One region of the Sporomusa rhizae genome, then DNA from elsewhere that is predicted to be linked to it. Evidence: riboswitches for the same ligand, from Rfam matches in the RefSeq annotation. Region 1 holds a riboswitch; each other region holds the start of a gene.
The links. Region 1 has a riboswitch for glycine ahead of SRRS_RS19060 (amino acid permease). Riboswitches for the same ligand answer to the same signal wherever they lie in the genome.

Region 1 (4,197 bases):
AGCCTCGACCGGCCGTCCTTGTGTCCGAATATATAAAGTGTCAAGCACAGCTCCCTGCTCATCTACAACGGCAATATTTGTACTCACGGAACCTACATCTATTCCTAAATAAACTTGCATACGAAACCCCCTCCACTTTTAAATTTTACTTGTAGAAACAAACTCTCTCTCATCTTTCCCCGAATGAGGCTTATTTAGTATCAATAAAGAAATGTTACCAAACAAGACAATTGCTGCTCTTTCAGCAAGTTTTTCCATCCGCATTCCGAAAAATTTAAAGGAAGCATAAAAATGGCTAAATGACCATTTTTATGCTTCCTCTCACATGCCCTTTTTCACAACACCTTATGCTAAACTGGTTTCGGACTCTTCCTCTTTCGTTCTCGATTTTAAAATCTTGTAAATCACCCCAAGCATTATAAACCATACAGGTGTTACAAACAGGGCTACACGAGTTTCCTCATTGAGTGCCAATGTAACTAAAACAAAAGCAAAAAATGCTAAAATTACATAGTTAATGATTGGATATAGCGGCATTTTGAATTTGTTCTTAGCAGCAAGTTCGGGATTCGTTTTGCGATATTTTAGATGGCAGACAGTTATAATTGCCCAAATAAAGATAAAGCAGAACGTTGATATACTCGTAATGAGTACAAATACTCCCTCCGGCATAATATATTGCATGATAACCGCAATCAAGACAACAATGGCCGAGAACAGTGTCGCATTCGCTGGTACTTGATTGGAAGTTAATTTTTTCATTGACTCAGGGGCATTATTTTCTTTCGCCAGAGAGTAAACCATGCGGCTTGTACTGAAGATCCCGCTGTTACAAGCAGATGCGGCTGACGTTAGGACAACAAAATTCACAATAGTTGCAGCGGCGGCAATTCCCACGGCAGAAAACACCTGGACAAACGGGCTCCTATCCGGACTAATGGAAGTCCAGGGATATATGCTCATAATGATGAGAAGTGCGCCGACATAGAAAATAATAATTCTGATTGGAATATTGTTGATCGCCTTGGGAATAACGCGTTCCGGATCTTCAGTTTCACCGGCGGTTAAACCAACTAATTCGATTCCCGTAAACGCAAATACAACCATTTGGAAGGAAAGGATAAGGCCGCTTAAACCATTGGGAATCCAGCCGCCATGGCTCCAAAGGTTCGTAAAGCTGGATGCCCCGGCATCTGTGGAAAACCCTTTAATAATCATAAATGTACCAATTACAATCAGTGCCAGAATTGCCACCACTTTAATTAAGGCAAACCAGAATTCCATTTCACCAAACAACTTCACGGCGGTAAGATTCATGATCAGTAAAATCACAAGAATGATAAGACTGGGAACCCATTGCGCTATATTGGGAAACCAGTACTGTATATAAAGACCGGCAGCCGTTACGTCAGCCATGGCAAGTGAAATCCAGCAAAACCAGTAGGTCCATCCGGTAATAAATGCGGCTCCGTTTCCCAGATACTCACGCACAAAGTCGACAAAAGAATGGTAGTTTAAATTAGAAAGCAATAATTCCCCAAGGGCACGCATAACAAAAAAACAAATGACTCCTGTTATCATATAGGCAAATAAAATAGAGGGGCCTGCCAAGTGAATGGACCGGCCTGAACCTAGAAATAATCCGGTACCAATTGCACCACCAATGGCAAGCAATTGAACATGACGATTTTTCAGCCCTCTCGATAAGCTTTGGTTTTCCGACATATGTATTCCGCCTTTCTAATGTCACTGATTTTAGCTCTGTTACTGCAATCCCAATTTTCCACACTTACTATTTGGTTATTGGGATATGAATTATTATTGAATTGACCGACTCCCCCCAAAAATTAGTGAATACCGTCCTCAAAAAAGCAGAAAGAGGCCAAATAATAAAATCTGGCCTCTAAAATACATAAAGAGGCCAAATTGTAAAATTTGGCCTCAAAAATAAACAGCTAATCTGCTCTGTCCTTTTACCTGAGAGATTCACTGATTTTAAATAAATCAGCTTGCTCCTTCGGTGCTCTAATTGAGGCTCTCCAGAGTTTCGTCCAATAACGGTCCTTTTGCCTGAAAGCATAACATCTTCGGCGGATTATAAAATCTCTCTCCCATTATCTTCACACGAAGTTCGGTATTAAGTTAGTAGTACATTTACATACTCTACCATCGATTTTTATAAATGTCAACGAAAATATATATTTATATCTTCTGTATGTACCTTCTGAAAGGATAAAGGACAGGTATATACAGCGTCACCATAATGAATACCCTCCCTCTTTAAAAACGGAACCATGGTAAATAGTGGAGTATCGATTGTTGACCTGTTTTTTTGACCTAATCCAATTCACAGTTGCACCAAATTTCTTGATTATGGTAGATTGCAAAATCACCAAACCCATATAACTCCGCCTTTGTTTTTTTCCCATTGCAAACTTCCAGCAACATTTCATAGAGTTCATTACCAAGCTCGTTCAATGTCCTGGTCCCTTCAATGACGCCGGATGTGTCCATATCGATGTTATCTTCCATACTTTCATAGGTATTTTTATTTCCTGTAATTTTAATAACGGGAACTAATGCATTTCCAATAGGCGTTCCTCTCCCTGTTGTAAATACACAAACTTGAGCTCCTCCTGCTACCATACCTGAAACAGATTCTATGTCATACCCCGGAGTATCCATGATAACTAACCCTTTTTCCCGGGGAATCGATGCATACTCAACAACTTCATTGATGGACGTAGATCCGCCTTTGCTAATGCCGCCCAGCGCTTTTTCCTCTAAAGTGCTCAAACCGCCCTTCATATTTCCAGGCGTTGGATTTGCGCCTCTTACATCAATTCCTGTCGCCTTAAACTGCTCTTCCAAATCTTCAATAATTTTATAAATATTGGCTTTCACTTTCTCATTTTTTGCTCTTCTTCCCAAAATATGTTCTGTCCCAATCAGTTCCGTAGTCTCACCTAACATTACAGTACCGCCCTGAGCAATCAATTGATCACTGCACTTACCTAATGTCGGATTAGCTGCCAAGCCTGATGTCGCATCTGAGCCGCCACAATTGGTAGCTAGAACAACACTGGATAACTCCACCTCCGTTCTTTCCAGTTTTGACATTTCTTCGGCCATTGTTCTTGCTAATTTTATCCCCTTTTCAATTGCCTTTAAGGTTCCTCCCTGATCCTGGATGGTGATAACTTCCAGCGGCTTAGGATTGATCCTTCTTATTTCTTCAGCAAGCTCATACGGTTTTGTCGTTTCGCAGCCTAAGCCAACCAGAATAGTTCCATAAACATTAGGATTCATCGTCAGATTCAACAACGCTTTTTTCATGATTTCTATTCCTTTGCCAATCTGACCGCACCCTTTAACATTCGGAATAGCCACAGTATCATCAACTTGAGCTGAGATTCGCTGAACAGTTCCATTTGCACACCCTACGGTTGAAAGTATTAAAACTTTGTTTCTAATGCCGACTTTTCCATCTGGACGAACAAAGCCTTTGATTTTTGTCATACTACCATCACACTTTCCAGATTATTTATATGCACATGCTCACCTATGCTGATATCTTGTGTCGCCCTTCCAATGATCTCGCCATACTTAAAAACTTCTTCTCCTTTCTTAATTTTCCTGACGGCAATTTTATGGTAACAATCAATCTCATCAATGACTTTAATTTCATTATGCGACTTTCCATCCATGAGGATCTGAACAGAATCTCCAGTACAAATGTAGTCCAATACAGTCGCTACGTCATCGTTCTCACGCATTAATAATGCCCTTTTGGTCATTATTTTCACCTCTTTCACCTTTATTCCGCATCACTTGCTGCTTCTGCCAGCTTAATCGCCTTAGCCTGTTCTTGTTTTTGTAAAAGGAAAAATAACAGCCACATTACTCCGGAAATAGCAAGACCGGTAATAGAGAATGAAAGCAGTTGAATTACGCTGAACCCGGTAAATAGCGATCCTGCCGAAAAAGAGGCAATCCCAGCTATACCATTCGGTAAAGTATTTCCTAATGACAAATATACTTTGGTAATCAATGGCGAAGTTATGGTTCCGCAAATTAAAATTTGCGCAATAATGACTATCCCAATAAGCAGTGTTTTTAATACATGCCCGCGTACAAGCGCAACAACCAAAATCATTCGAAACGTAATTGCCGTCAAATCAGCAAACGGCATCATGC
Region 2 (4,197 bases), 570 kb from region 1:
CCCTTAGTGATTCAGCTTCACGGAGCCGACCCGGCCATTATGGGCGTACTGGGGATGCTTTCCGGGTATTGCGGTACTTTAATGACACCGATGGCCGCTAATTTCAATGTAGTTCCAGCTGCCTTATTGGAGATGAAGAATAAGAACGGGGTTATCAAAGCGCAAATTGCCACAGCTCTCCCACTGTTACTGATTCAAATAGTACTCATTTATTGGTTGGCTTTTTAGGAGGTAGGATAAAATGAAAGTATTGATAACAGGCTTTGACCCATTTGGCGGGGAAACCGTAAATCCCGCCCTGGAAGCAGTCAAACAGCTGGACGGAATCGAAATCGCCGGAGCGAAAGTGGTGACACGGGAGATTCCTACTGTACGCGGTAAATCGATTGCTGCTTTAAAAAAAGCGATAGAAGATGTGCAGCCGGAGATTGTGATTGCTGTTGGCCAGGCCGGCGGGCGGATGGAGATTACGCCGGAACGGATTGCTATTAATGTCGATGATTTTCGGATTCCCGATAATGAGGGAAATCAGGTCATTGACGAGGCGGTCGTTCCTGAAAGTCCTGCGGCCTACTGGTCTACTTTGCCGATAAAAAAAATTGTAGCCGAACTGCGGCAAGAGGGAATTCCGGCCAGCGTGTCTAACTCTGCAGGCACTTTTGTTTGTAATCATATTTTTTATGGCTTGATGCATCATTTACAACAAGAAGGCAGTATCCGGCGAGGCGGCTTTATTCACATCCCCTATTTGCCACAGCAAGCAGCAAAGCTTTCCGGACAGCCAAGCATGGCGTTGGATATAATTGTTCGCGGGCTGAAAAAAGCAATCGAGGCGACAATAATGGCAAAAACCGATGAACGGCATAGCGGCGGGACGATTTGTTGATATCATGAGTTAAAAATCCACTCATTAGCGATATTTATATAAAAAAAACGAGAACTAGCCATTTTACGCAAGGCTAGTTCTCGTTTTTTAGTGTGAGTCAAGGGGACGGTTCTCTGACTCATTGTAATTTTTGAACTATATTTCTACCAATACCAAACATTTCTGCTATTTTGTCGCACTGATAAACTTGATTATGCTTTTATTTCAATTATTAATTCAAAATCTTATTTTATCATCGTCATCAAAGGAAGCTTTCTTTTCTCTCGTCTTCTCTGACCATTACGTGATATATTTTTAGTAATCTCTCGTAGTGGCAGCCATGATAAAATTGATGCAGTATCATTGATATATAATATGTTAATGATTATGAGAGGTACATTAATCAATAAAAAACATAGTTATTGTCCATTCCTATTTACATGAGTCAGGGGACGGTTCCCTGACTCATTGTAATTTTTGAAGTATATTTCTACCACTACCCAGCATTTCTGCTATTTGTCACACTGATAAACTTGACTTTGTTTTTTTATTCAATATTAATTCAAAATCTTATTTTATCATCGGCATCAAGGAAGATTTCTTTTCTCTCATTTCCTCTGACCATTACATGATATATTTTACTCTCACTTCTTTTCCGGCTTTCCCTTAGCATCTTTTCCACCCTTTTCTTGTATTTTACGCCAAAAGGCGATGAGTCAAGGAACCGTCCCCTGACTCATTACAAAGTTCCAACCAGGGTTGGCGCATAAAACTCCGGCAATGTCAGCCATGCTCCCTTTTGTCCATTCTTAAAATACATTTACCTGTTATTTTGTGAATGAAAGCAGCGGAATGATGTGGATTGCTGCCTCCCTTATTTTTCTGAAAGATCACTCAATTCTCAACACCAAGTCCACCTCAGAAAGATATTTTTTAGTCGAATTTATCTGGCCATTTTGGTTTCATAGCTAAAGATAAAATCTTCATCCCCTATAAAATCCGCTCTATATCTATATTTTAAACAAGTTATTCAGTGAGTAAATTTCATCAAAACCTGCTTGACAGATGCCAAAAGCCATTATAGAATGAAATCAAGAAATAGTAAATATTGTCATTATGTTCGTCATACGCGAACATGATTTAAGTTCTTTTCGAAAAAACGCAGAGAAAGCATATCTACCTGCGCCAAAAAATGTTAAATATTGTCGGATGATAGGTACGGGAGAGATCCACCTTGAGTGGACGCCGAAGGAGCAAGTGGACCGAATCTCTCAGGCAAAAGGACCGTACCTTGACGAGTCTCTGGAGAGACCGCTGAATGCGGCACCGATGGGGTATGCGAATGGAATGGGTCGCGAATCTCTCAGGTTAAAAGACAGAAGCCAATTATGGCTTCTGTCTTTTTATATATCAACATAAGAAGGAGAGATAATGAATGCGGTTTGTGGTCACCAATAATCCCAAGGTCAGGGACTGCTTTGCTGCCCGGCATTTGGAGCGCTGCTACCAACTCATTTGGGTCGAGGGCTATACCGAAGATGTTCTTCACTCCGTCCGGGATCTAAGCCATCAGTGTCATCGTCTGCTTACCCACCCCTTGACAGGCAGCATCAAGCCAAACCAAACGCCCTATAAAACCGTGGTAATGGAAAACACTTCTGCACAGGTTCCCGAACCGGATTCTGTTGTGCTTGCTGAAACCGCATTAGCAAAAACAGTTGCAATGCTTCGTGATAGACCTCGGCCTGAGGCGGCTTTTCGCCATCTTGACGACTTCGCGGTAATCGACCTCGATTTCTTCTTGAGCTATCTAGCGGTCTGTCTACGCTGAAATCATAATTACTTCACGGGCCTTTTTCCGCAATGCTTCGTTGTCGTCGGTTTACATATGTCCGATATGTGCGCCTCCTCCGCCTCGCCTTGCGAAAAAATTCCCGCGAATTCTTTTACGCTTTCAACGTAGTCAGACCACTAGGCGGAAGCCCTGATGCCCCTACTAAACCACAATATATGAAGGGAGGATAAAAATGCAGCATTATGACATTATGATCATCGGCGCTGGTCCGGCCGGCTTGACGGCGGCCATTTACAGCGCCAGAAGCAAGCTTAAGACAATGTATATTGAAATGCGAGCCAGTGGCGGTCAAGCCGCCACTACCGACGAGATTGAGAACTATCCGGGATTTTCTAAGGGCGTTACCGGCCCCGAACTCGCCACCGAAATGGAGGAGCAGGCCAAACGGTTCGGAGCGGAAAGACTGGTGGCTAAGGTCCAGGGAATACAGAGTGACGGAGACTACCGTATTATTAAGACCAATAAAGGTGATTTCAGTGCCAAGGCCGTGATCATAGCTACCGGAGCCACATCGAAACTTCTCGGTTGCCCTGGCGAACTCGAATTCCGGGCCCGGGGCGTTTCCTATTGTGCCACGTGCGACGCCGCTTTTTATGAGGGGGCTAACGTCATGGTAGTCGGTGGCGGCAACTCAGCGGTTGAAGAAGCTAACTATCTTACGAAATTCGCTGACAAAGTGTGGCTGGTGCACCGCCGCAACGCATTAAGGGCAACCAAGCTTGTTCAGGAACGGGCTTTGGCAAATCCCAAGCTTGAGGTCATCTGGAACTCGGTGGTCGAGAAGATCGACGGCGATGGTGTGGTGGAAACCGTAACTTTGCGCAATCGGGTTACTGATGAAAAAACCGAAATGACGGTCGACGGAATCTTCATCTATGTTGGCCTGGAACCGAATACCGCTTGGCTGGAAAACCTAATCGAACTGGATGAACATGGCTATATTCCGACAGATGAAAACATGCGTACTAACCTTCCGGGTATATATGCCGCAGGTGATGTTAGGACCAAACTGCTGCGGCAGGTAGTTACCGCGGCGGCTGATGGTGCCATCGCCGCTTTCCATGCGGAAAAATATATAGAAAATCATTTTGACAAGGAGGGAAAATAATGGCCAATTTGACTGAACTAACCAAAGAAAATTTTGAGCAGGAAGTGTTCCAAAGTGATTTGCCGGTGCTTGTTGATTTTTGGGGACCAAAGTGCGTTCCCTGCATGGGTCTCATGCCGTTGGTCGAAGAATTGGCGGCAAAGTATGCCGGCAAAGTTAAGTTCTGCAAAGTAAACACCACCGAAAACCGTCGCCTGGCAATACAGGTCAAAGTTATGAGTTTGCCGACTTTTCAGTTTTACAACAAGGGGGAATTGGTCGCTGAGTTAAACGGCCAATTTGGTCAGACAGAAATCGAAGAAAAACTAAATGCTTTGATAGGCTAACGAACAGGAGGGAATAGGATGCGCCTTACTCTTGGTAAGATTC
Region 3 (4,197 bases), 1.9 Mb from region 1:
ATTGGGAATTGGCACTGCAGTCGGTGACCGGCTGGGAGCCGTGCAAATGGTTGCGGGTGTTTTCGCCGGTTCGCTTTTGTGGTGGTTTGTGTTGAGCGGTTGTATTAGTGCGTTCCGGGAGAAGGTGAACGAGAGGAACCTTGGCCTAGTCAATAAAATTTCCGGTCTTGTTATAATGCTTTTTGGTATCGTGGCTATTATTGGCAGGTAACTATGCTAGAAAAAAAGCGTCTATTACCTGGGCGATAGTAGACGCTTTTTTTTAGAATTTCGACTTTAACGGACAAAGCCGCTCAGCCACTCTGCTACAGCAGAACTGGCCTCCTGGGAATAGGCTGCTAAATGGTGGTCTCCGTCGGGAAAGAGTATTAGCTTCTTTGGCTCCGAAGCATGCTGGTATAGTGTGTGTGCCTGATTGGCAGGCACAATAACATCTGCTGTTCCATGTATTACGAGGATGGGGGTTGTGCTTAGCTGTTTTACGCAGGCTAGAAGATTATGGCGATTAAAATCATGGATAAAGTCAGGAGTAAGCTGCAGGCGGCCATATTCGTCTTCTAAGGTTATATTTTTGCCTGCCGCCAGTATTTCATAATAATTACCGAGAGCTAACCGAAATGTTTCGTCTAAGTTCCAAGGAGTAGCCCATAGGATAAGTCCACTTATTCTTTGGTCAGCTGCAGCTGCGGCTATTGAGGCGCTACCACCCATGCTCCGGCCCAACAGAAATATCTGTCCGCCGATTGTTTGACGGGCGTAGGTAATAACTGCGTTCAATTCGGTAATTTGGCAAGAAAGATTGACGCATGGCGTAAAGTCATAACGAATTACATGGCAGCCAACCGCTGCCGCCGCTTCGGCCAGCGCGACAGCCCGGCCTCCGCCGTCTTTGCTGCCACGAAACCCATGGGAGATAATCAGGGTATTTCCTACGGGAGCCACTGGAGTATGTAAAATCCCCGAAAGTGAAGTAGAACCGGACGGTATGGCTAAATGCTTCATAGCTACCTCGCCTGTTTTGGAATAGTTAGTAAGAAAAACTGTATGCAATAACGTTTTATTCGCAGAAGGTTGGTTAATAACCTTCCGATACAATAAAGATATCATGGTTTTATTTAACACGATAATCTAGATTTTTTTTTGTTGATACTAAATGTGTATTGCAATTATAAAAGGAGGTTTACCACATGATTTGGGTAATTATAGCAGTAACTGGTATAGCTATTGCCGCTGCTGTGTTTCTCCGCCCGCGCCAGCCTGCGGCCAGTCATCCGGAGATAATAAAAGACGATGCTTATTTGCGCCAGGAGACGAATGAAATGAGTAGCCCCCTGACGGGAAGTATGCTTAGCTATCTAGTTAATAACTTCTTGATTGACAGCCATCAATATGAGAATTGGCGCGGTCTCGCCCCGGAGGAGCTTAAACATGAATTGGCGAAGGCCGGAATAATGAAAGAAGCTGATTTTGACAGCTTCAGCCAGCAGTTATGGGCCGAAGAGCAGGTGCAGGAGATCCAAGGAGAATTCGCTTCGCCTGAACCGGCTAAGGATGTAAGCGATTCGGGTAATGCCGGTGATTCTGGCAGTGTGGATTAGTATACGGTGTTTCTTATAATGATTGATAAAATCACGGTGCCGGCCAATACGGTTTGCCACACATGGCTTGTTTGAGCAAGTAAATCAGGATTATCTGATTTTTGCCGCCTGGTGTTGGGGTTAGTAGCTGTTAAATGAATTTTGCGGATAAAATAAGCTGAAGTGATTATGGCTGCTAATACATTGACCATATTTAGCATAACCGAATCCAAGAATAGTTTTGAGATCATGTAATGGTAAATGTAGCAGGCTGTCCATTGTAGACCGACGCGGTTCAGGTTACTGATGTGTACCATTGTAAATTTCCCCCTAAAATAATAAAAACAGAGACAATGGAAAAATTCCTTGTCTCTGTCCTTTGTACCTGAGAGTTCACCGTTAAGGCTCTCCTTCGGTAGCGCTTGATATGCGCATTCTCCAGAGTTCAGTCTGCTAACAGTCCTTTTGCCTGAGAGTTTGAGGCAGTAGCCTTGCTCCTTCGGCGCTGCTCACGCAGTCTCTCCTATTAGCATCATCCTGACAATATTCAATTGCCTATTGACTTCATTCTAAGATGGTTGACGAAAGATGTCAATAGATGTAGAGATGAAAAAGTGAAAAAAATAACATTAAAATATTCTGTAGATAGGATGTGTTATTTTATGGCACAGACGGGGGGATTTGGCGGGTAGTTGCTCGAATTGTTGTAATTAACGAAGCTTTTTCCGAGTAGATTCAGAGCAAGTAGCCGGAGATAGTAGCCGTCAGAGGAGTACAGGATTGTTGTTTGGTATTTCGACACATACTGCTGCGTATACATATGGTGACCGGCTTTTTGTATTACCAAAGTGTGAGCCGTGTTTATTGCAGTGCTTTATTGGCTGAAGAGGGGAAAGGGGGGGGACTTGGTTGAAGTGTATAGATCTTCACTGTGATACCATTTTGCGCCTAATGGAAGAGAAGGAGCAAGGCGGATTATATTGTAATACTTATAGTGTGGATATAGAAAAACTGCGAGCCGGGCAGGCGCAAGCCCAGTTTTTTGCTATGTTCCTTAACCAAAAAACGGATGGGAATTTATTGCAGCGGGCGTTGGGCATGATTGACCGCTTTTATCAGGAACTGGAAATCAATCAGCAATATATAGCCTTGGCTAAAAACTATAGTGATTTTTGCCGTAATCGGGAGAATGGCAAGATCTCGGCCTTTCTAACCATTGAAGAAGGCGGCGCAATGCAGGGGAGTTTGGTGCATTTGCGTAATTTTTTCCGCCTGGGTGTCAGATTAATTACACTGACTTGGAATTACCCTAACGAAATTGGTTATCCTAACTCGCGGCCGGAATGCAGGGAACAGGGGCTTACCCCGTTCGGGCGGGAAGTAGTTGCTGAAATGAACCGCCTTGGTATGCTTATAGATGTTTCCCATCTGTCCGATAAGGGGTTCTATGACGTAGCACAATTATCTGCCAAGCCGTTTGTTGCCTCACACTCCAATGCGCGTGCATTGGCCGGCCATCCTCGCAATATGACAGACGATATGATCAGAGTGCTGGCCGATAAAGGTGGCGTTATGGGCATTAATTTTGCCAAAGATTTTCTTGGGAATGCTCCTATCAGCCGAGTCAGTGATATGGTTTTGCATATAAAACATATTCGCCGGGTGGGCGGCCTCGATGTTATCGCAATAGGTTCGGATTTTGACGGGATAAGTCCGGAATTAGAACTGGCACATGCCGGTCAAATGAGTAAGCTTACAATAGCGTTAGAATCTAGCGGTTTTACTGCGGGCGAAATCGATAAAATATGTTGGGGAAATGCGCTTAGAGTGATTAAAGATACGTTGCTCTGATACAAAGAACATCCTGCTGAAACAATTGCCCAATATAACAGGACAAAAAGAGTAATGTAACCTAATGCGGTGTAAAGGTACTAATACTAAGTATTATAATCTAGTACTATATAAATTCTGCAAAATTTGTTAATGATTATCTTGTGTACACAAGCAGAAGACACTGGCTTGTGCTTTTTCTTTTTTTGTCAAAAACGTAGAAATGATAAGTATTAAGGTGAATTTATGAGTGAAATGCCTGTATTGCGGATTTGAAAAGTCAATGTTGTATTATGTATACAATATTTTATCGATATAGGACTTGCACAATTAACAGCATATTGGTACAATAAGCTTAATACCACACCATTGATATCTGGTGCTAAAACCAGATATCATGGAAGGGCTTTGTTTTAAGGTCATTTGGTATCAAAACAATTATAAAGCCAAAAAAGGAGTGCAGAAAAATGGAGTTTTTATTAGCGCTAGCTAGTATCATGATGGTGAACATCGTGCTTAGCGGCGACAATGCTGTAGTCATTGCAATGGCTAGCCGTTGTTTGCCCCAAAAGCAACAAAAGATGGCCATCCTGTGGGGTAGCGCCGGGGCGATAGGGCTACGGGTGGTATTGACACTTGTGGCAGTTGTACTCTTGCAAATTCCCTATGTCCAGTTTATCGGCGGTTTACTCTTAATTTGGATTGCGGCTAAATTACTTATGGAAGATAATGGCGAGGAAAATGTAGAGGCCGGTGCTACGTTCTGGGCCGCTATTAAGACAATTATTGT

Region 2: it holds a riboswitch for glycine, as region 1 does, so the genes downstream of both, SRRS_RS21595 (GrdX family protein) here and SRRS_RS19060 (amino acid permease) in region 1, are expected to answer to the same signal.
Region 3: it holds a riboswitch for glycine, as region 1 does, so the genes downstream of both, SRRS_RS00515 (hypothetical protein) here and SRRS_RS19060 (amino acid permease) in region 1, are expected to answer to the same signal.

What each region holds. Positions count from the first base shown of each region.
Region 1 covers NZ_CP156925.1:4,027,209-4,031,405, forward strand. Annotated here, with positions in the region: gene SRRS_RS19055 (acyl-CoA dehydratase activase) at 1-120, opposite strand, end outside; gene SRRS_RS19060 (amino acid permease) at 346-1,725, opposite strand; glycine riboswitch at 1,956-2,053, opposite strand; gene SRRS_RS19065 (UxaA family hydrolase) at 2,338-3,519, opposite strand; gene SRRS_RS19070 (UxaA family hydrolase) at 3,516-3,797, opposite strand; gene SRRS_RS19075 (PTS transporter subunit IIC) at 3,818-4,197, opposite strand, start outside.
Region 2 covers NZ_CP156925.1:4,592,521-4,596,717, forward strand. Annotated here, with positions in the region: gene SRRS_RS21585 (DUF979 domain-containing protein) at 1-228, shown strand, start outside; gene pcp (pyroglutamyl-peptidase I) at 242-886, shown strand; glycine riboswitch at 2,075-2,162, shown strand; gene SRRS_RS21595 (GrdX family protein) at 2,301-2,696, shown strand; gene trxB (thioredoxin-disulfide reductase) at 2,893-3,828, shown strand; gene SRRS_RS21605 (thioredoxin family protein) at 3,828-4,154, shown strand; gene SRRS_RS21610 (glycine/sarcosine/betaine reductase component B subunit) at 4,173-4,197, shown strand, end outside.
Region 3 covers NZ_CP156925.1:132,416-136,612, forward strand. Annotated here, with positions in the region: gene SRRS_RS00500 (LysE family translocator) at 1-211, shown strand, start outside; gene SRRS_RS00505 (alpha/beta hydrolase) at 277-1,002, opposite strand; gene SRRS_RS00510 (hypothetical protein) at 1,188-1,598, shown strand; gene SRRS_RS00515 (hypothetical protein) at 1,595-1,894, opposite strand; glycine riboswitch at 2,025-2,113, opposite strand; gene SRRS_RS00520 (dipeptidase) at 2,487-3,428, shown strand; gene SRRS_RS00525 (TerC family protein) at 3,875-4,197, shown strand, end outside.